2 regions of the Metabacillus sediminilitoris genome follow, and region 1 is predicted to be linked to the other one. Evidence: riboswitches for the same ligand, from Rfam matches in the RefSeq annotation. Region 1 holds a riboswitch; the other holds the start of a gene.
What was found. A riboswitch is a leader RNA that binds a small molecule or an ion and turns the genes downstream of it on or off. The one in region 1 is predicted to bind glycine.
Positions count from the first base shown of each region.

Region 1 (4,154 bases):
TTTCATTATATTTAGAATAATTGTTGGAAATAGGAATGTCAATCTTTTTGTAAGCGTTAACAACATTTTTTATTTTGTAAGTGAAATAAATAACTAGCCCGATGATTAACCATGTTATAAAGCTATTCTAAGTACTTGCGGGCAATTGAAGAACTAAATAGCCACAAAATAGGTTCGCTAATATTGGCAGCAGCGGAACAAACAGTACTTTAAATTTCCTTTCCAAATCTGGCTGAGTTTAGCCAATTGATACATCGATAAAAGCGAAAAGAGTACCGATACCTCTTAATTTTCCGCTACCTGTTCTTGATTCGCCTGATCTGCATGAGTTGCATTCATTTTCCGCATCTTATAAATCGCGATCAGCAAAATAAACCAAACAGGAGTTACAAACAAGGCAATACGAGTATCTTCCGCAAGTGCTAGCACGACAAGAACGAACGCTAGGAAAGCAAGGATCAAGTAATTGGCAAATGGATAAAACGGCAATTTAAATTTGTTCAGTTTCGCTAGATCTGGTCTTGTTTTGCGGTATTTCAAATGACTGATGACTGTAATTCCCCAAATAAAGATGAAACATACTGTAGAAATACTTGTAATCAGTGTGAATACTCCCTCTGGCATTATATAGTTCAACACAACGGAAATAAGAATGACGACAGTTGAAAAGAACAATGCATTGGAAGGTACTTTACGGGCATCAAGTTTTGCAAATGGTACAGGTGCATTTTTATCTTTGGCAAGTGAGTATACCATTCGGCTTGTACTGAAGATGGCGCTGTTACATGCCGAAGCAGCGGATGTTAGGACAACAAAATTGACGATACCAGCAGCTGCAGCGATACCAACTGCTACGAATACTTGAACGAAAGGGCTTTCCGTTGGGACGATGGCGTTCCACGGATAAACACTCATAATGACAATAAGTGCCCCAATATAGAAAATGATAATTCGAATAGGGATATTATTTATTGCTTTTGGAATAACTCTCTCTGGATCTTCTGTTTCACCTGCAGTAAGACCTACAAGTTCAATGCCAACAAACGCAAACACTACCATTTGGAATGAAAGGATAAAGCCATTTATGCCATTTGGGAACATACCATCGTGGCTCCATAGATTCGTGAAACTGGCTGCGCCTGAATTTGTGGAAAAGCCTTTAATAATCATGAAAATACCAATGACAATTAGGGCTAGTATCGCAATGACTTTGATTAATGCGAACCAGAATTCCATTTCGCCAAAAAGTTTTACAGTTGCTAGGTTCATAATTAGCAAAATAACAAGGGCAATTAACCCCGGCATCCACTGTGGTACAGAGGGAAACCAATACTGGGTATAGAGTCCAACTGCTGTTAAGTCAGCCATTGCGATTGAAATCCAGCAAAACCAGTAGGTCCAGCCGGTCACAAAAGCTGCCATATTACCTAAATAGTCTCTTACAAAGTCAACAAAAGAATGATAGTTCAAATTGCTTAAGAGTAATTCTCCAAGTGCGCGCATGATTAAAAAACAAATGACACCTGTAATCATGTAAGCAATTAAAATCGATGGTCCTGCTAAATGTATAGATTTTCCTGCTCCGAGAAATAATCCCGTTCCGATAGCCCCGCCAATAGCGATTAGTTGTACGTGCCTGTTCTTAAGACCTCTTTCCAATTTTTGCTCCTGCATACGATTTTCCTCTCTCTACTTTTCTAGGATATTTGCAATTATAATTTTAAATTAATATCCCAATAAAAGTTTAGTATTATGAGTTAATCTGACCAAAAAAGCGCTTACAAATTTGGATAAAATAAATACTCAGGCAGGATCTGCATGCAGCAGTCATCCCTGTCTATACAAAGATTCCTGTTTCAATAATGACTCCAATCACTAACATGGTTAAATCCAAGGCTCCTAACTTTTTTCACAGGGCAGTTTCTTTAACTTTTGATTGTGTAATGTAGCTAAAAATAGCCTTTTAACGAAATAAGGTCATCAATCACTATAATCAAAACAGAATGAAGATTGATAGCTGCATTGATAGTCTTGTGCTTATCCTCCTCCTTTTGCTTATACCTATCTTTCTCTAACAAAAAAAGGACAGAGAAAAATAGGCATTTTCCTATTTTTCTCTGTCCTTTTACCTGAGAGTTTAACTCCTTTGGTGGCACATGGCTCTCTCCAGAGATGCGTCCTATTGTAGTCCTTTTTACCTGAGAGTTTGATTCCAAATTTATTAGAACTTGCTCCTTCGGTGCTAAACAATGCGTTTAGTCTCTCCCACAATATTCATCCGCTAATATACAATTAAATATATCCTATTCTATTAAAAGCAAAAAGTCAACTTAATATTCAGAATTCATTATTAATTTCAATTTTTAAAAATGCTTTGGAGGAAAGTTGTTTTTAGGTATCTATCTACTACAGATAAACTTTACAGTTATTAACCCTAACATAGATAGTAGAAAAGCCAATAAACAAATCTATATTCAAACCAGGTTGAGAAAATAAAATCCTCAACCTGGTTTATTCTAGTTCTATTAGTATAGATTTTATTATCTATTCATAGATAGTTTATTTATGGAGCAGTCTGCACCACTTTCGCACCGTACATATAAGTCTTCCATCACACCCCACTGTCAGGATCACCATTCTTAGTAGCTTGACTCGGTAATTGTATTGCTAATCTAATACACTGTTAAGATATGATCATCTATAAACCATAACGTACAAATTATTCTTTTTTCTAATCTAATTCATAATACCCGCAAACAACATATCCCACTGCTTTTGCTGCCACGAGCAGGGCATCTTCATCGATATCAAATTTAGGATGATGATTAAAATAAGGTTTTTCTACTCTTTTAGGTGTACATGCAATGTAAAAGAAGCAAGAAGGGAATTTTTCAGCATAGTAAGCAAAGTCTTCAGATGGCGGCATTGCTGGAAATTCCTTCACTTCTTTAATATCTTTATCATTTGCATTCATAAGGAACTCAGCAACCCTTTCTGTTAATGCAGGATCATTATATAAAGGTGGATAATCATTCGTATATGTTAGCTCACATGTTACACCAAATTCTACTTCAAGACCTTTTACAAGTCGTTTAACTTCTTTTTCAATTGTTTCTTTTGTTTCAACAGTCATATAACGGATATCGCCTTCAAGCTCTACACTGTCTTTAATGACATTGAATGTCCCTTTTCCATCAAAAGATCCAATCGTAATCACGCCAATATCAAAAGGACTTAAACGACGGCTAATAATCGTTTGAGCGGCGGTGACAAAATGAGAACCAGCCACAATGGCATCATTCGCTAGATGTGGTGAGGATCCATGACCGCCTCTGCCTTGAATTTTTAATTTTAAATAAGCCCTTCCGTTAAAAGAATAACCAGCGTGATAACCAACAACTCCCGCTTCATCCATTGGCAGCAGGTGGATACCAAATACATTATCTAAGTCGTCTAGCAAGCCGGATTCCACGATACTCCTTGCCCCGCCTGGTGGCACTTCTTCCGCATGTTGATGAATAATTTTGATAGTACCAGGAATTTCATCTTTTAATGTAATTAAGCAATCCGCCAAGATTAATAAATAGGCTGTATGGCCATCATGGGCACATGCATGCATAACACCTTCATTTTTGGATTTAAATGGTACATCCGTTTCTTCGACAATTGGAAGCGCATCAAAATCAGCGCGCAGACCAATGGTTTTTCCGGACTTTCCACCTTTGATTGTCACGACAACTCCGTATCCATTTCCTACATTCGATTGGACTTCTACATTCTTACCTTTATAAAAATCAATAATATATTGAGCAGTTTTTTCTTCTTTGAAAGAAAGTTCGGGATTTTCGTGTAAATGTCTGCGAATTTTAATAATCTCATCTTTACGGGACTCCAACATTTCCATTAATATACTTTTCATAGCTCGTCATCCTTTGAATATTTTTCTAAAATGCATTACATGTGGCGCAAAACATTTCAAACTGCTATTTATTCAACAACAGGGCTTCCAGCTGATTTATTTTTAGAAGTATTAGATATTTTTCCGGCATTTTTTATTCCATGAAGATAATGGATAATTGCACTTTGTCCTGTTCTGTGACTTTTCCATTTCTTGAATAAAGGTATGTAACTTTTTAAATCATACGTAATCATCA
Region 1 is NZ_CP046266.1:1,218,848-1,223,001, reverse strand. It holds partial or broken gene GMB29_RS27255 (amino acid permease C-terminal domain-containing protein) at 1-292, opposite strand, end outside; gene GMB29_RS06030 (amino acid permease) at 286-1,674, opposite strand; glycine riboswitch at 2,115-2,173, opposite strand; glycine riboswitch at 2,176-2,278, opposite strand; gene GMB29_RS06025 (amidohydrolase) at 2,732-3,919, opposite strand.

Region 2 (4,154 bases), 2.8 Mb from region 1:
TTTTTCGTCTGACCAGCAGCAAGCATAGCCGCTTCTGCTAACGATGTTCCCCCATCATACATTGATGAGTTTGCCACATCCATTCCAGTAAGCTCACAAATCATCGTTTGGAATTCGAATATCGCTTGAAGCTCACCTTGAGAAATTTCAGGCTGATAAGGTGTATATGCTGTATAAAATTCTGAACGGGAAATGACATGATCGACAATAACAGGCATGTAATGGTCATAAACACCGGCACCTAAAAATGACACATTACTTCGTAAATCTTTGTTCATAGCTGCTAATTGTGATAATTCTTTTAACAACTCGGTTTCAGATTTTGCCTTTTTAATGTTGTACTCACCCTGAAAACGAACTTTTTCTGGAATATCTTGAAACAATTCATGAACAGAATCTACGCCAATTGTTTGCAGCATTTCCTGTTTATCTTGTTCCGTCATAGGTAAATAACGATGTTTCATTACTTGTGAACCCCTCTCATAGTTAGATGATTACTCTTTTTTACTTGTTGAACATATTATTTTTGACGCTTGTAAAATGGCGTTGCTACAACCACTGCTTTTAATCTCTTTTTACGAATCTGTACTTCGACCTCTGTACCTAAATCTGTAAAATCAGCTTTTAATAAAGCGACGCCAATATTTTTCTTTAAGGTAGGAGATTGTGTTCCTGTTGTAACAAAACCAATTTGCTCTCCATCAACAAACACTTCGTAGCCATGACGCGGAATGCCTTTATCTATTAATTCAATCCCTACTAATTTACGTTCAGGACCCTTTTCTTTTTGTTCTTTTAATACAGCTTTCCCAATAAAATCAGCTTCCTTATTTGGTTTGACAGCAAACCCGATACCAGCCTCAATCGGTGTAATATCTTTTGAAAGCTCTTGCCCATACAATGGAAGATTTGCTTCAAATCGTAATGTATCACGTGCACCTAATCCACATGGGAGGACACCGTCTTCTTTACCGGCTTCCAATATTTTTACCCAAAGCAGCTTTGCATCCTCTGAAGCACAATATATTTCAAAGCCGTCTTCACCTGTATAACCTGTTCTTGAAACTAATGAATTAACACCAGCTACTTTAACAGCATCTTTAAATTTAAAGAATTTGATTTCAGATAAATCCGTATCCGTTAAGCTTTGCAGAATTTTATCGGCAAGTGGTCCTTGGAGTGCCAGCTGGGCGATTTCATTTGAAATATTCCTAACGGTTACATCTCCAAATACATGCGAACAGAGCCACTCTACATCTTTTTCAATATTCGATGCATTTATTACGAGTAAATAATTATTGTCTGCTTTTTTATAGATGAGTAAGTCATCAACAGTGCCACCATCTTCATAGCACATTGCTGTATATTGCGCGCCGCCATCTTTAAGTAATGACACATCATTTGTCGCGATTTTTTGCAAGAAAGCAAGACTACCTTCCCCAAGCACCTCAACTTCACCCATATGAGAAACATCAAACAACCCAGCATGATGACGAACTGCTTCATGTTCTGCTTTAATAGAAGAAAACTGTACTGGTAAATCCCAGCCGCCAAAATCAATCGTCTTAGCACCATAGTTTTTATACACTTCATATAAAGGTGTTCGTTTTAACTCTGTCATATTGGAGATACTCCCTTCTATTTTTAAATCCATGGAAACTCACTAAATTACTTAAAATTTCAGACAAAAAAAGGACATAGTACTCCCACATTATCATTTGGAAGTCTCTGTCCTTTTAACCTGAAAGTTTACCTTATGTAAAATTGGAATACAGTGTGCTTATCCTAGCTATCTAGTTAAGCTTTATGCTCAATCTAAATAACTAAATAAGCATACCGTCCCACAAAAGGCTTTCCCCTTTGGTAGTTTGCAACTAATTGCAAACACTCTCCAGAGCTGCGTCAAATAAGAGTCTTTTTGCCTGAGAGATTCACAATTGTTTGCTCCTTCGGCGCTATACCACGAACATATAGTCTCTCCCCTTATTCTCACCCGCACATATTTTGTTTTCAAATTGGTAATACTTAAAAAACAGTTTAAATCGACATTCAGACATTTTAGACATTAAAGTAAACAAAAAAACTAACGTCAATGCTTCATCTACCTGAAAGATAAGCATTGTAGAACTTACTTAACATCCTACCATGCACATAGACTTTCGGCAATACATTTTTCCTTAATGATTTATTATATTTTCATATATAACGTTCGTCTTTTCATCAAAATTAACATGATATTCATTTCACTTCTACTTTTTCTAACCAAATGATGAACATTACATCATAAAAAAGAAAGGACTGTCATTAAAATGAATGTAAAGACTACCTTTGATTCATCTTGGCAGGATGGTTTTTTTGAAAAGCTGGAAAATGATGGACCATGGTCAAACTGGGAGCTTTATAAACTTTCTTATGAAGTTCAGCAATATTCAGCTGTACCATCTTTTGAAGGTTTACAAGCACCAAAGCATCTTCCTCATTTCACACCGCTCCCACATCAATTAGAAGTTGCTCAAAGAGTGGTTGAAAAAATGAACGGAAAAGCCATTTTAGCTGATGAAGTGGGATTAGGTAAAACAATCGAAGCAGGGTTAATTTTAAAAGAATATATGATTCGCGGACTTGTTAAAAAGATATTAATTTTAGTGCCTGCCTCACTTGTGTCCCAATGGGCCCGTGAATTAAATGAGAAATTTTTTATTCCGGCTGTAGAGCAAAAGAAAAGCTATGTCTGGGAAGCTTGTGATGTTGTCGTATCTTCAATTGATACAGCAAAACGGAGTCCCCATCGAGAGATTGTCTATGATCAATCTTATGATCTAGTGATTATCGATGAAGCACATAAACTGAAAAATAATAAAACGAAAAACTATGAATTTGTACAAAACTTAAAAAAGAAGTATTGTTTATTGCTAACTGCAACACCTGTTCAAAATAGAATTGAAGAAATTTTTAATCTTGTATCATTATTAAAACCTGGACACTTAGGAAATGAGGCATTTTTTAATGAAGCGTTTTCTGCAAAAGATCGCTCATTGGAAGATCATGAACATTTACGTGAGCTCGTAAACAAGGTTATGATCCGAAATCGTCGCGGAGATACTGGAATCGAATGGCCGAAGCGTGTTGTTGAGACAATACCTATTGATTTTTCAGAAACTGAGCAGCATCTATATGACACAATCACAGCATTAAAATCACATTCTCAATATGCGGCAAATACATTTTCAATTATGACATTACAACGTGAAGCATGCAGCAGTCGTGAAGCTGTATACATGACACTAAAGAAAATGCTTGATCGTCCTGAGGGTGAAGAAGCTATCTTATCTTATGACGTCATCAAAAATATTATGATGGCGATCGATGGTGTCACACAAAATACAAAGGCACTCAAGGTTGTTGAACTTATTAAGAAATTAAATGATAAAGTAATCATTTTCACAGAATATCGTGCCACCCAATTTTATTTACAATGGTTTCTCCAGCAAAACGGGATCACATCTGTACCATTTCGCGGTGGCTTCAAACGCGGAAAAAAAGATTGGATGAAAGATCTCTTTAAAAATCGTGTACAAGTATTAATTGCAACAGAAGCTGGCGGAGAAGGGATCAACCTCCAATTTTGCCACAACATCATAAACTATGATTTACCATGGAATCCAATGAGACTTGAACAACGGATCGGTCGTATTCACCGCTTAGGACAAGAACAAGATGTTCATATTTTCAACATGGCAACAAGAAATACCGTTGAAGAACACATTCTCAAGTTACTATATGAAAAAATTAATTTATTTGAAAAAGTGATCGGTGAACTAGATGAAATTTTAACAAAATTAGAAATTAAAAATTTCGAAGATCACATCCAAGACATTTTGCTCAATTCTAAAAGTGATGGCGAAATGAAGATTAAAATGGAAAACTTAACTTCTATTCTTGACTATGCACATCATTCTCAGGAACAAAGAAAAGCAGCAAGCGGAAATCCTTAACATGCTTGATGAAAGGTGGACCTTTTATGCAACAAGAGCAAATACATAATTACTTAGAAAATTTCTTTACAGCAAATGCTTGTGACATTATCGAAAATAAACCTGGTTACATGATGGTTCAATTAACAATTGACATGGACAAAGAGTTAATGAACAGAC
Region 2 is NZ_CP046266.1:4,007,942-4,012,095, forward strand. It holds gene gcvPA (aminomethyl-transferring glycine dehydrogenase subunit GcvPA) at 1-464, opposite strand, end outside; gene gcvT (glycine cleavage system aminomethyltransferase GcvT) at 521-1,621, opposite strand; glycine riboswitch at 1,901-1,993, opposite strand; gene GMB29_RS19260 (DEAD/DEAH box helicase) at 2,310-3,995, shown strand; gene GMB29_RS19265 (YqhG family protein) at 4,022-4,154, shown strand, end outside.
Region 2: it holds a riboswitch for glycine, as region 1 does, so the genes downstream of both, gcvT (glycine cleavage system aminomethyltransferase GcvT) here and GMB29_RS06030 (amino acid permease) in region 1, are expected to answer to the same signal.